DNA from 2 places in the Alkalicoccus luteus genome. Region 1 is predicted to be linked to the other one. Evidence: riboswitches for the same ligand, from Rfam matches in the RefSeq annotation. Region 1 holds a riboswitch; the other holds the start of a gene.

Region 1 (7,602 bases):
AGCGAGCTGGACCAGTGGCCTGCTGCTGCTGCCCTGCTGAAGGTGAAACGGAAAGCAGCAGAAGAGCGAGGTGAGCATGTCCTCCTTTATGATATAGGCGATCACTGCGACCGGGTGCACCCGTTAACAGAAGGCCTGATGGGTCGTGGAAACACGGAGCTGTTAAACGAGATGCGCTATGACGCAGTGACCATCGGTAATAACGAAGGCATCACACTGCCGAAAGCGGCACTTGAATCTCTCTATGAACGAGCAGAGTTTGATGTACTCGTAGCCAACCTGTACCATCCGGATGGTAATCGTCCATCCTGGTGCAAGCCGTGGGAGCTTTACACACTCCCGGATGGCTACCGGCTTGCGGTCGTTGGATTAACCATTCCGTTTTATCAGTTTTATGAGGAGCTCGGATGGAAAGTGGAAGACCCACTGCAGGAGATGGGCGAGCTTCTCCCTGAGATGAGCCGGCATGCTGACGGCATCATCTGTTTATCCCACCTCGGACTTCGGCTTGACCGCGAACTAGCAGAGGCGTTTCCAGCTATCTCGGTGATACTCGGAGCCCATACGCATCATGTTCTGGAGAATGGCGAGCTGCATCATCAAACGTGGATTCACCAGTGCGGACGTTCCGCTTCCCATATTGGCGAAATTACGATCGAAACAGAAAGCGGCAGTCCGGCGCGTGTCAAGCATATTCACACTCATGAAGTAAAGGGCATCCGGGGGGATGGCGAAACCGGGCGTCATCTGGAGCGGCTGGAAGCAGAAGCACTGCCTCAGCTTTATCATCCGGTCGCTGAACTGCCTGAAGCGCTGCACGTTTCCTGGTATGAACCGTCCTCGCTTACCGCACTTGCCGCAGAGGGCCTTCGTGAGTGGTGCAGCGCAGATGCAGCTATGTTCAATGCCGGACTGCTGTTAAACAGCCTGCCTGCAGGCCAGGTCACGCGACATCATCTCCATCAAATCTGTCCTCATCCAATCAACCCTGCTGTCGTAAAAATCGAGGGAACCGATTTAAAGAAAATCATCCGTCTTTCCAATGAAGAAACGATGATTCACTACCGTCTGCGAGGCTACGGCTTTCGCGGGAAAGTGCTTGGAATGACATCTTTTTATGGCAGGGAGGGCCTCATAAATGGAGATGCCGAGCGGCTGATTGAAGACCGCCGTATCTACAGCCTGGCTGTTCCGGATCTATTTACGTTCAGCCATTTATATCCGCTGATGAATGATCTCCATTCAAAACAGTACTTTATGCCGGAATTTTTGCGGGATGTACTTGCCTGGAAGCTGGAAAAGACGTACGGCAAGGCATCGCCGGTGACGAAATAAAAGGAGGATTCTCATGAAAACCTATCTCGATCTGTGCAGACACGTTTTAGAGAACGGAACTGCTAAAGAAGACCGGACCGGTACAGGAACGATCAGCACATTCGGCTATCAGATGCGCATGAATTTAGAAGAAGGCTTTCCACTTGTGACGACAAAGAAAATGGCCGTAAAGGCGATGATCTATGAGCTGCTCTGGTTCATTAAAGGTGATACAAACGTGAAGTACCTGCAGGAGAACGGCGTACGAATTTGGAACGAGTGGGCTGGTGACGATGGGGACCTTGGTCCCGTCTACGGCCGGCAGTGGAGAAGCTGGCCGGCGCCGGATGGCAGACAAATCGATCAACTGCGGAACGTGATTGACACGATTAAGTCGAATCCGGATTCACGTCGAATGGTCGTGAACGCTTGGAACGTAGGAGAGCTTGATGAAATGGCGCTTGCACCATGCCACTGCCTGTTTCAATTTTATGTGGCAGACGGCAGACTTTCCTGCCAGCTGTATCAGCGGTCGGCGGATGTGTTTTTGGGGGTGCCGTTTAACATCGGTTCCTACTCGCTCCTGACAATGATGATCGCTCAGGAATGCGGCTTGAAGCCAGGGGATTTTGTGCATACGTTTGGCGATGTGCACATTTATAATAATCATGTAGAGCAGGTAAAAGAGCAGCTTTCGCGCGATCCGCGCCCGCTGCCAATCATGAAGCTCAACCCGGATGTAAAGCGAATCGAAGATTTTACGTTCGAAGACTTTGAGCTGTCCGGATATGATCCGCACCCTGCGATTAAAGGGAAGGTGTCGGTATGATTTCGATGATTGCGGCCATGGATCGGGACAGGGTCATCGGTAAGGACGGGGGCATGCCGTGGAAGCTGCCGGGCGATCTAGCTTTTTTCAAGCAGACGACGCTGCATAAAACGGTCGTGATGGGGCGTAAGACGTTTGAATCAATCGGCAGACCTCTCCCGAAACGGCGTAACCTCGTGCTGACGCGCGACGCTTCTTTTTCGCATGAAGGAATCGAAACGATCAGCGATATGAATGACATATTGGCACTCGCAGCGGAAGACGAAGAAATCGTCATCATGGGGGGAGCAGAGCTGTACGAAATGTTTCTTCCTTATGCGGCACGTATGTATTTGACACGCATCGATGCTTCGTTTGAAGGCGATACGTTCTTTCCTCCATTCGACGAAAAGGAATGGGCCGTTACAGCGGAGATGAACGGTCAGATGGATGAGAAAAATCAGCATCCTCACACTTTTCAGACTTTGGAGAGAGTGGTTGAAGACGGTCAGAATCTGTGATATGATTCCACAGTCATAATGAATAAATGGTAGATACCTCACGTCATGTGAGGTGGAGGAGCAGCTGCGATCAGTACTGAATCCGAGTCCGGCAGGGCAGGGACGATTCAGGAAAGGCAATGCTGCCGAAGCGAATGGACAGCCGGTTCATTCAGCTGGGGCTTTATTGAACAGATAAAGCACTGTCACAGGGAACTGTGGAGAGCTGCCTGACGGAGGAATCAACTGTGATACAACGAGCAGGGGCTTCCCCTGCTCTTTTTGTATGGATAAAAGGGAGGATGACGAACGTGGAACATGGAATTTTATCACTGCTGCCGCCGGTGCTCGCACTCGTACTTGTACTGATTACAAAGCGTGTGCTGCTGTCACTCGGAGCAGGGATTATTGTCGGTGCGCTGATGGTGCATCAGACAGAGGATATGTTTGTAAATGCGGCCATTGCCGATATAGCAGGAACCGTCACGTCGATTTTCTGGACAGCTGACGGGGTGAATACGTGGGAATTTTATATTATTCTGTTTCTCTTTCTGCTGGGGATGATCGCAGCTCTTATCACGATCACCGGAGGTGGCCGTGCATTTGGGGAGTGGGCGCTTGCGCGTGTGAAAACCCGGGCAGGAGCACAGTTCACTGCTGGCTTCCTTGGCATCATCATCTTTATTGATGATTATTTCAACAGCTTAACGGTCGGGAACGTCAGCAGACCGTTGACGGACAGGCATCGTATTTCCCGGGCGAAGCTTGCTTACGTCGTCGATTCGACAGCAGCGCCGATGTGCGTTATATCACCGGTTTCCAGCTGGGGTGCGTACATCATCACGATTATCGGGGGGATTCTGGCCACTCATGGCGTAGCCCAGTATGGATCGCTGCAGGCATTTCTGATGATTGCACCGATGAATTTCTATGCGGTATTTGCGATCATTGCCGTATTTGCCGTCGCCTACTGGAAGCTGGATATTGGACCGATGCGTAAACATGAACACCGGGCAATCGAAACAGGTGAACTGGTAGACCGTTCCCGCGGGGCTATACCCGGCGAAAACGAAGAGACTGTTCCGCAAACGGATGGGAAGGTTGCCGATCTAGTTATCCCCATTTTAATTCTTATCGGAGCAACCGTTCTGTTTATGGTCATCACCGGCATTCAAGGAACGGAAGGGGAAGCCAGCATCCTGGCTGTGTTTGAAAACACAGACGTCGCTGCTGCACTGCTGTACGGCGGGTTAATCAGCTTTGCATCTGCGCTCATCCTCGCTTTCTTCCGCCGTATCCGTGTTTCTCAGATCGGACTCGGACTTTGGAGCGGGGTAAAGTCGATGCTTCCGGCTGTATATATTCTCGTGTTTGCATGGACGATTATTGAAGTCATTGATGCGCTCGGAACAGGGGAGTACCTGGCATCACAGGTGGATACCTTTATTCCAGCGGCGCTGCTTCCAGTTCTGCTGTTTGTACTTGCAGGATTTATGGCATTCAGCACAGGAACTTCCTGGGGCACATTCGCCATCATGCTGCCGATTGCCGGAGATATCGCTGCGGCTGTTGATATTACGCTCATGCTGCCAGTGCTGGCGGCTGTTCTGGCCGGATCCATTTTTGGAGATCACTGCTCGCCGATTTCGGATACGACCATTCTGTCCTCAGCAGGTGCAGGGAGTCATCACATCGATCACGTGCTCACGCAGCTGCCGTATGCGCTTCTAATCGGTGTCACGGCATCCGCCTCATTCCTCGTGCTCGGCCTTACGGGCAGCACGCTGCTTGGGCTCGCTGCCGGAGCCGGGATGCTGGCGCTGCTGCTGTTCGGCATTCGTATCTACACGAAGCGGTTAGATGATCGTTCTGCCGCAATATCATAAAACCGAAACCCTCAACGAGTGTTTTTCCGTGTTCCTGCGGAAAGACACTCGTTTTTTCATGAAGGTTGGCTCGTTACGATACAGTCCTCGTATAACGGTGTTTATACGCGCTTGTATACATTATGAGAAAAAAATAATTAATTTTCCATGAGGATACTGCAAAACGTGTAGAAACCCGTCGAAAACGTTGATATACTAACGATAATTTCAATTTTCTACATAAAAGAAATATTCAGAAAAGTCTTTGACAATTTTCCATTATATAATTATAATGAAATAGCAAAGAAGCCTTTTTTGATTAATTATGGAAATCGATAAGGAGGGAAGTATCAGGGGGAGATCATACGAATAGCGTACCATGGTTCGATAAATAGAGAGGGAGGGATTTCATCGTGGTTACCAATCAACGAGAACAATTTGCAACGAAACTTGGCTTTATCCTTGCGGCAGTTGGGTCCGCCGTCGGACTCGGAAATATCTGGCGCTTTTCCTATGTCGCCGGCGAAAGCGGGGGTGCCGCTTTTCTGCTCATTTATGTGCTGTGTATCTTCCTGATCGGGCTGCCGGTCCTGCTTGCGGAATTTTCCGTCGGACGCCGCGGACAGTCTGATGTAGTCGGATCCTACAACAATATTGCACCAGGGAAACCTTGGGTCATCGGTGGTATCCTAGGGGTGCTGACGTCCTTTTTAATCTTGTCCTTTTACGGCGTTATTGCCGGCTGGGTTGTTTACTACTTCTTCGCCTATCTGACTGGACAGGCAACTGGAGTAGGGGAAGGCAACTACGCTGACTTCTTCGTGACCTTTATCGGCGGAGCTGCAGCACCGGTTGTCTGGCAGGTCATCTTCATGGCCCTTGTACTCGGAATTGTCTTCTTCGGCGTTAAGAAGGGGATTGAGCTGTCGAATAAAATCTTCATGCCGCTCCTTGCCATCATCCTTATTTTCTTAGCTGTTTACAGTCTGACCCTTGACGGCGCAGGCGAAGGTCTTGCCTTCCTGTTCACACCGGACTGGTCCGCGTTTGCAGAGCCTGGGGTATGGTCCTCTGCTGTTGGACAAGCATTCTTTACGCTCTCACTCGGTATGGGTGCAATGATCACCTACAGCAGCTATCTGTCTCGTGAAGCGAATTTGACGACGGCAGCGGGTAGTGTTGTGACGCTTGATACGCTGTTTGCGATCGTCGCAGGTATCGTGATTTTCCCTGCGGTATTCACGTTTGCAAACGTAGAGCCGGACGATGGCCCTGGTCTGATCTTTATCGTACTTCCGGAAGTATTCAACCAGATGGGCGGAGCAGGTACGATCTTTGGGATTTTCTTCTTCTTCCTGGTCGCAATCGCTGCGCTGTCTTCTGCGATTTCCCTGCTGGAAGTAAGCGTATCGTATGTGATGCGCCAGCTGAACTGGAACCGTCGTAAAGCAACGCTTCTTGCAGGTATTGCGGTTACCGTATTCGGTATCCCGTCAGCACTCAGCCAGGGCGGACCGCTCACGTTCGAATTCTTCGGACTGCCATTCCTTGATCTGATCGATACGATCACGGACCAGTATACGCTTCCTCTAGCTGGAATGATCGTAGCGCTGTTCGTCGGATGGGGCTGGAACCAGGTTGATGCACTGAAGGAAACTGGTCTGACGAACTCGCCATTCGGCGTTCTCTGGCTCTGGATGCTTCGAATCGTTGCCCCAATCGGAATCGCCTGGATCTTGTTCCAGAATATTTTCGGAGCCTAAAAAAAGCCTGGACTAAATCAGCATATTTCAAAAGAGCGGCCCTTCTTCAGGGGCTGCTCTTTTCAGGCTGTTGACAAAGTCTATCAGCTATCCTGATTATTCGTCTGGTTGTATTCCTCTTTGCTTACCTAGCCTGCCTCGGGCTTCTCTTCGGTTCTTTCTCAGGGTGACCGCTGTACACGCTCTTAAAAGAGCAGCAGTTCCAGCAGCTTTGTACGTTTAAAGAGGTTTCAGGTGGGAAAGGCTTATTTTGACCAAGAACGTTATCTTCTATGAACGGATGGATCAGCTGCCGGAGGATGGTGCAGGAAAAAGGAACGAGTTCTCAAATAAATCACACTCCTCGCCTTGGAGAAGAATGCATTATTATGGTAAAGTAATAATGAATCTAATGAAGGGGCGTGAGCTTCTATGGCCAAGCAGGAGGAGTATCTGCGTAAGCCCGAGTGGTTGAAGATAAAGCTGAATACGAACGAGTCGTATAAAGGATTAAAGAAATTGATGAGAGAGAAGCGCCTGCATACAGTGTGTGAAGAGGCGAAGTGTCCGAACATTCACGAATGCTGGGCAGAGCGTAAAACCGCAACGTTTATGATTTTAGGGGATGTGTGCACGAGAGCATGCCGCTTCTGTGCAGTAAAAACAGGTCTGCCGAATGAGCTTGACTGGGATGAGCCGCAGCGAGTAGCAGAGTCTGTTCAGGTCATGGGACTCAAGCACGTCGTCATTACAGCTGTAGCGCGCGACGATCTTCGTGACGGCGGGGCAGCAGTGTTTGCGGAAACCGTGCGGCAGGTGCGTGCGATGAACCCGAATACGAGCATTGAAGTGCTTCCTTCTGATATGGGCGGTAAAGAAGAGAACGTCAAAACGCTGATTGATGCGAAGCCGGAAATTTTCAATCACAACATTGAAACGGTCCGCAGTCTGACGCCGCGCGTGCGTGCTCGAGCTACGTATGACCGAACGCTCGGTGTGTTAAAGAAAGCAAAGGAGCTCAATCCGGCGATTCCAACGAAATCCAGTCTTATGATTGGTCTCGGTGAAACGAAAGAAGAAATTATCGAAGTGATGGACGATCTGCGCGCAGCAGATGTGGATATTATGACGATCGGCCAATATTTGCAGCCGACAAAGTCTCACTTAAAAATCAAAAAATACTGGACTCCGGAAGAATTTGCAGAACTGAAAGAAATCGCACTTTCCAAAGGATTCAAGCACTGTGAAGCAGGACCTCTCGTTCGCTCTTCCTACCATGCAGATGAGCAGGTAAATGCAGCACAGGCTAATGCTTAATCACTGGTGCCCAGGCAGCAGAAAGGCAGGTGAAGCCGTTGATTACCATGTCAGGC
Region 2 (7,602 bases), on a different contig from region 1:
GCCGCCTTGAGCTACAAAGCCAGGAATAACACGGTGGAATGTCAGTCCGTTGTAAAAGCCGTCATTTGCAAGCTTCTCAAAGTTAGCAACCGTACCTGGAGCATCCTCTTCAAAAAAATCAATTTTAATTACTTCGCCATTTTCAAAACGAATTTCACCTTTTTTCATTATGTAAAACCTCCGCGTGAATAAAATAAGGAACAAAAACAGTTTATCAGATTTTACACAGCTTGGCGAATGACAAACCTTTTGCTGGCCCATTTGATAAACGTCCATCTATTTTTTACAGGTTCTCTTTCAACTAAAACAGGACCGTCAGAAAACGCGTATCTGACGGCCCTCTATTCTTCTCTGTTAACTTGTGCGGCTGCTTTCTTTCTGGAGGAGGCTGTACCTTTCTTCCAATTTAACGAGATCTTCAAGGCTTTCTCTGCGAATAACGCATTCATGTCGTCCATTTTCGACGAACACAACAGCCGGACGTAAAATCCGGTTATAATTATTAGCCATGGAATATCCGTAGGCTCCGGTTGAAAACACGGCTAAAAGATCCCCGCTGCCTGCTTTAGGAAGGTCCAAATCCCAGATCAGCATATCGCCGCTTTCGCAGCACTTGCCAGCGATGGAAACCTGTTCTTCAATCGGATCATTAGCACGGTTTGCCAGCAGTGCGGAATATTCTGCCTGATAAAGAGCCGGACGAATGTTGTCGGTCATGCCACCATCAACAGACAGGTACGTCCGGACGTCCGGAATTTCTTTTCGTGCTCCAAGCGAATAAATAGTCGTTCCGGCTTCACCGACAAGTGCCCTGCCCGGCTCGATCCATATTTCCGGAACCGGCTTATTCATGGAAGCTGCCTCGTTTTTCACTTCTTTGACCATACGGGTAATATAATCACCGAGCGGAAGCGGCTTATCACCTTCTGCATAGCGGATTCCAAACCCACCGCCCACGTTAAGCACCTGTGGATAAAATCCAAACTCATGATTCCATTTGCGAATCGAATGAAAGACTGCACGAACTGCTTCTTCAAATCCTTCCGCCCGGAAAATTTGAGAACCGATATGAGAATGCACGCCCTGCAGACGAAGCCACTTGTGATCCTTCAGCATGTTGACTGCCTTGTCCGCCTGACCACTGTTCAAATCGAATCCGAATTTTGAATCTTCCTGTCCGGTTGAAATATATTCATGCGTATGGGCTTCTACTCCTGGAGTAATCCGGATCAGCACGTCCATCTGCTGCTTCTTTGATTCTGTCAAGGCCATGAGCCAGCTCAATTCCGTAAAGTTATCGACGACAATGCAGCCGATTCCATGTTCAACAGCCATCTCCAGCTCCTGCGGAGTCTTATTGTTGCCGTGGAAATGAATATTTTCCATCGGAAAACCGGCTTTTGCAGCGGTATACAGTTCTCCCTCAGAACACACGTCCAAGCTCAGCTCCAGATCAGCAGCCAGCTCCAGCATGGCGATACAGCTGAAGGCTTTGGATGCGTATGCAATTTGATAGTTTACCTGTTCATTCTGAAAAGCTTGATGGAACGCAGCTGCACGCCTGCGGATATCCTCCACATCATAAACAAATAAAGGCGTTCCATATGCTTCTGTCAAAACAGCAGCATCTACTCCTCCAATTTCCAGTCTTCCTGCCTCGTTGATCCGCTGAGTTCCATATTGAACCAATTCAAATCTCTCCTTTACAAACATTATCCCGGCTGCCGCCCCTAAATAAAAGAGGAATGATGGCAGCTGCATCCATCATTCCTCTCGTCTAACAACGATCGGAAAGATAGTTCTCCACAACTTCCTGTGACAGTGCTGCACTTCTTCAGTGCAGCCCCAGAAATACACGGCTGGACATCCGTGTTTTTCTTCGGCCGGCGGGCCTTTCTGCTGCTCGTACCACTTGTCCTTATCCCACAGCATACTGATCCCTTTACCGGCACCTCTATCTTTCTTCTATTCAGTTCTGGCTAATATAGCACAGGTTAGCAGGCTTTGCAACTCCGAGCTTCAGCGGATTACTTCATAAATTAATGTTGGCGAGGACACACGCTCCGCACGTATTTCATAGGCTTCTCTTACTAGACTGCGCGCATCTTCCTGTGATTCTGTATCAGAGTGCAGTACAGCTAGCGATTCTCCAGCTTCAACATAATCACCAATTTTTTTACGCAGCGAGATGCCGACCCCGTGTTTAATCTTACTTTCTTTCGTTTCCCTGCCGGCACCTAAGTACATCGCGGCAGTCCCAATGGAATGAGCTTCAATTGCTGTTATATACCCGGCAGTTTTTGCAGGGACGTCAATGGAATGAGAAGCGCCAGGGAGAAGATCTGTATTTTCTACCATAGACACATCGCCACCCTGGGCAGCGACAAACGTTTTCATGACTTCAAAGGCTTCTCCGTTGTCAAGATTCGCAGCGAGTTTCTCATACGCTTGCTCATAGCTGTCGAATACCCCTGCAAGCAGAGCCATATGACTTCCAATTTCAAGTGAAAGCTCACGGAGATCCTCAACGTTTTTCCCTCGAAGAACATCTACTGCTTCTCGAATCTCGTTTGCATTTCCTATTTCGTAGCCGAGCGGCTGATTCATATCACTAATCACAGCAACTGTATTTCTACCGAGATTTGTACCGATGGTCACCATTTCCTGAGCCAGTTTTTTCGACTCTTCCAACGTTTTCATAAAAGCTCCGGAGCCTGTCTTCACATCCAGCACGATGCTGTCAGCGCCTGAGGCAATTTTTTTACTCATAATCGATCCGGCAATGAGAGGAATTGAATCGACTGTCGCCGTTACATCACGAAGTGCATACAACTTCTTATCGGCCGGTGCCAGGTTGCCGGTCTGGCCTGCCACGGCAAGTTTATTCTCATTTACAAGCCGGATAAAATCCTCTTTGCTTACTTCTACATTAAATCCATTGATTGACTCCAGCTTATCAATCGTACCTCCCGTGTGACCAAGCCCTCTGCCGCTCATTTTAGCCACCGGCACCCCCACCGACGCTACAAGCGGACCGATGATAAAACTGATCTTATCTCCAACTCCTCCAGTAGAATGCTTGTCTACCTTATGGCCGTGAATCGAAGACAGGTCGATCGTTTCACCGGAATCAACCATCGCCTGAGTCAGGACGGCTGTTTCTCTGGCGCTCATTCCTTGGAAGTAAACCGCCATTAAAAGAGCTGACACTTGATAATCAGGAATGGAATCGTTCGTGTAGCCCTCAATGACGTAGGCAATTTCCTCATCGGTCAATTCCTGTCCGGAACGCTTTTTTTCAATTACATCTACCATTCGCATCTTCCAGCACACCTTCCCTGTGCGGCAACTCAATCCGAAATCAAGTGCCTCACGTTTATTTTTATCCGTTCAGCTTGTGCACAATAGCCTTAACGAGCTGTATGAAATCCTGCTTAACGGCTTCCGTCGTTTCCATTACTTCATCGTGGGTAAGCGGCTGATCAAGAATCCCCGCTGCCATATTTGAAATACAGGAAATTCCGAGAACCCGCATTCCGCAGTGACCGGCAGTGATGACCTCTGGAACGGTAGACATACCGACCGCATCTGCACCAAGTACTCGCAGCATACGAACCTCTGCCGGTGTTTCGTAGGACGGTCCGGTCGTTCCGGCATATACGCCTCTTTTAACGTCAATTCCATGTTCTGAAGCTGCATCTGCAGCAAGGCGGATCATGTCCGGGTTATAGGGCTTGGACATATCCGGAAAACGCGGCCCCTGCGCTTCTACATTTTCCCCAATAAGCGGATTGGTCCCAAACATGTTAAGATGGTCCTCAATCAGCATCAAATTGCCAGCATCAAACGATTCGTTGATACCGCCCGCAGCATTTGTCACGATCAGCTCGGTTACCCCAGCTGCTTGCATGGCTCTCACAGGCAGCGTAACGAGCTCCATTGGATAGCCTTCATAAAAATGGAAGCGTCCCTGCATCGCGACGACATCTCTTCCCTCGAGCTTCCCTGCGACAAGCTGACCTTTATGGCCTGCAACCGTAGAAGCTGGAAAGCCGGGAATATCCTGATATGGAATAGCTACAGAATTTTCAATCTCTTCTGCTAAGACACCCAGACCGGAGCCGAGGATTAAGCCAGTCTCCGGCTTCAGGTTGCCAAGCTTTTCGTTGATATAAGCTGCTGCTTTGTTGATATGATTCATGCTTTTTCTCCTCCTGTCAGTTCGTTTAAAAAGCTGGAGCCGTATTCCGGCATTGTAACCTTAAAGTTATCCGCAACAGTCGCTCCAATGTCAGCGAAAGTACTGCGTCTTCCTAAATCAACGGATCGATTAGAAGAAGGACTGTATGCTAAAAGCGGTACGATCTCCCGTGTGTGATCAGTTCCATGATGAACCGGATCGTTTCCATGATCCGCGGTGATAAGCAGGAGATCATCTTCTCGAAGTCTGCTAATGATTTCCGGCAGTCTTGCATCAAATTCCTCCAGCGCCTTTCCGTATCCGATCGGATCTCGCCGGTGGCCAAACTTTGCATCAAAATCAACAAGGTTTAAGAAGCTGAGGCCGGTAAACTCACGGTCTGCTGTTTGCACAAGTTTATCCATACCGTCCATATTCGAAGTTGTACGGAGCGAATCGGTCACGCCTTCATTATCGTAAATATCCGCAATTTTACCGATGGAAATAGAATCGAAGCCTCCATCTTCCAACGCGTTCATAACCGTTTCGCCAAAAGGCTTCAGTGCGTAGTCGTGACGATTGGACGTACGTTCCCACGCTCCATCTGAACCAACAAACGGCCTCGCAATGACACGACCGATCATGTAAGGATCTTCCAGCGTCATTTCCCGGACCGCTTCACAAATGCTCCAGAGCTCCTCCGGAGGAACAACTTCTTCATGAGCAGCAATCTGCAGAACGGAATCTGCAGATGTATACACAATCAAGTCTCCTGTCCGGACGTGTTCGGCTCCCAGTTCATCAAGAATATCGGTCCCCGAAGCCGGTTTGTTTCCGAGAATGCCTCTCCCGGTGTGTGCTTTAATCTGATCGATCAAAGCGCTTGGAAAACCTTCAGGAAACGTGCGAAACGGCTGATCAATGTAAAGACCCATGATTTCCCAGTGCCCGGTCATCGTATCTTTGCCGGCTGACTTCTCTATCATCGTTCCATAAGACCCAATTGTTTGTTTCGGCTGCGACACCCCTTTATATGTCTTGATAGAGCTAAGTCCAAGCTGATCCAAATGAGGCATTTGCAAGCCGTTCATTTTTTCAGCGATATGACCAAGTGTATCAGCGCCTGTGTCACCAAATGCCGCTGCATCCGGTGCTTCACCTATCCCTACAGAATCCATTACGACGAGAAAAATCCGCTTATAAGCTCTCATGTTTGTCACTCCTAACTAAATAATGAAGAAATCTTTGTTCTGTTGTCAGAAGTCAGACCTCTATTCAAAAAGCATCACGCACGAGGATGATGCTGTGTATACACTTCCCTCATGCGTACTTTTGTTACGTGTGTATAGATTTGCGTGGTCGAAATATCGGCATGTCCAAGCATTTCCTGAACAGCGCGCAAATCAGCTCCATTTTCCAATAAATGTGTAGCGAATGAGTGGCGCAGCATGTGCGGAGAAAGCTCTTTTTCAATTCCCGCTTCCTGTGCCAGTTTCTTAATAATTTTCCAAAACCCTTGTCTCGTGAGAACGTTTCCGTGATGATTTAAAAAAAGATCGTCACTCTGCTTCTTTTTCATCAATTCAGACCGTCCGTAATCCAGGTAGTTTTGCAGGGCCGTTGATGCATGGCTGCCCAGCGGAACTATTCGTTCTTTGCTCCCTTTTCCTCTGCACTGGACAAATCCCATCTGTAAATGGACATCCGATGTTTTTAACGTACAAAGCTCTGTCACCCGCATTCCTGTTGCGTACAACAATTCGAGCATGGCTTTGTTCCGCAGCTCGATCGGCTTTTTCTTTCCCGCAGGATCATCGAGAAGCTTCTCTACTTCTGCAGCAGAAAGCACTTTTGGCAACCTGCGTTCCTGCTTCGGTGCATCAACGTCAGAGGAAGGATCCTGAGCCGACAGTTTTTCCCGCAGCATAAAGCGGTGAAAGGAGCGGACAGTAGAAAGCATCCTTGCTGTCGTAGAGGCTGCTCGTCCATTCTCAAAGAGATGCCGGAGAAAACCTGATATATGGTGACGCATGACATCGTTCCAATCCTTTAAATCAGCTGTTTGCTGGAGATATGCGGCATATGCACGCAGATCCCGTTCAGAGGCTGAAACGGAGTTGGGTGAAAGGCCTTTTTCAACCGTCAAATAGTGAATGAATGTTTCTATTTCATGGTGCACATCCTGCCACCTCCTGCTTCTTTCAGAATACCACAGGTACGTACCTTTGTGCAGTTGGCATTGAAAAAATGTCCTGAATTTTATTGACTATGCGATATATTCTTCTGAATCAATAGCTGACAACACAAAAAACCTCAGAATAGTCTGAGGCTTCCGTTCAGCGTAAGTTATAGAATGGGACTTCTTGCTGGTACAGCGACTACCTGCCGTTACACCGATGACAAATACCGTGAAACGTAAGCCGGTGATCTTTAATGTCGAACTTCCACCGCTGTTCCACGATCTTCTCCACATCACCAAGCAGATCCTCCTGAATTTCATCAACTGCTCCGCACTCCAGGCAGACTAGATGATGATGAAAGTGTGTGGCACCTTCTTTACGAAGATCATAGCGGGACACGCCGTCCCCGAAATTAATTTTGTCTACGATTTTCAATTCGGTAAGAAGTTCAAGCGTCCGGTACACTGTGGCAAGCCCAATTTCCGGATATTTTTCTTTGACCAGCATGTAAACATCTTCGGCGCTGAGGTGGTCTTCCTCATGTTCGAGCAGCACTCGAACGACAGCTTCCCGCTGCGGAGTGAGTTTATAGCTCTGGGAATGAAGTTGTTTTTTTATTCTTTCAATGCGCTGCTCCATTGACAGTCGTCCTCCATTCAGCAGCTCCTGTATGAGCGGAGCTTGCCTTCATTTCTGCTATTATTATAAGCAGTATTGAAAATGGGTGTCAAATGATAATGATTATCATAACAATATAATAATAATTATTATTTAGGTCTGCTTGATGACCGTTCTTTTTGCAGCTGCAGGTATTGAACAGCATACAGCGTTTTAGCATCATGAATGGTACCATCTTCTATAAACGCTGATGCTTCTTCTAAACTGACCTCAGCCATCTCAACAAATTCATCGTCATCTGCAGCTTTGTGTCCGGCCTTTAGATCTTCAGCAATATAAATATGTACAAGTTCATCCGCGAATCCTGGACTCGTATAGAACGAACAAAGGAATCTGCATGATCCTGCTTTTATTCCTGTTTCTTCTTCCAGCTCTCTAACTGCACAAACTTCAGGGCTTTCTCCCTCATCCAATTTCCCGGCCGGGATCTCTGCAATTACTTTACCTAATGCTTTTCTGTACTGATAAACGAGAATGAGCTTATCATCGCGGAAGCAGATGATGCCAACTGCTCCAGGATGACGGACAACCTCCCGTTTGCTTTCCTTGCCGTCCGGCAGTCTC

Evidence for each region. Region 1 has a riboswitch for lysine ahead of ACSZLD_RS07930 (Na+/H+ antiporter NhaC family protein). Riboswitches for the same ligand answer to the same signal wherever they lie in the genome.
Region 2: another riboswitch for lysine. It lies ahead of lysA (diaminopimelate decarboxylase); the one in region 1 lies ahead of ACSZLD_RS07930 (Na+/H+ antiporter NhaC family protein).

What each region holds. Positions count from the first base shown of each region.
Region 1 is NZ_JBPZEY010000005.1:17,012-24,613, reverse strand. Features, by position in the region: gene ACSZLD_RS07945 (bifunctional metallophosphatase/5'-nucleotidase) at 1-1,335, shown strand, start outside; gene ACSZLD_RS07940 (thymidylate synthase) at 1,349-2,143, shown strand; gene folA (type 3 dihydrofolate reductase) at 2,140-2,643, shown strand; lysine riboswitch at 2,689-2,859, shown strand; gene ACSZLD_RS07930 (Na+/H+ antiporter NhaC family protein) at 2,934-4,508, shown strand; gene ACSZLD_RS07925 (sodium-dependent transporter) at 4,898-6,250, shown strand; gene lipA (lipoyl synthase) at 6,662-7,546, shown strand; gene ACSZLD_RS07915 (YutD family protein) at 7,594-7,602, shown strand, end outside.
Region 2 is NZ_JBPZEY010000019.1:3,614-11,215, reverse strand. Features, by position in the region: gene ACSZLD_RS16405 (peptidylprolyl isomerase) at 1-168, opposite strand, end outside; gene lysA (diaminopimelate decarboxylase) at 355-1,689, opposite strand; lysine riboswitch at 1,789-1,965, opposite strand; gene ACSZLD_RS16395 (pyrimidine-nucleoside phosphorylase) at 2,020-3,321, opposite strand; gene ACSZLD_RS16390 (purine-nucleoside phosphorylase) at 3,383-4,201, opposite strand; gene deoB (phosphopentomutase) at 4,198-5,391, opposite strand; gene xerD (site-specific tyrosine recombinase XerD) at 5,466-6,359, opposite strand; gene fur (ferric iron uptake transcriptional regulator) at 6,559-6,999, opposite strand; gene ACSZLD_RS16370 (NUDIX domain-containing protein) at 7,128-7,602, opposite strand, start outside.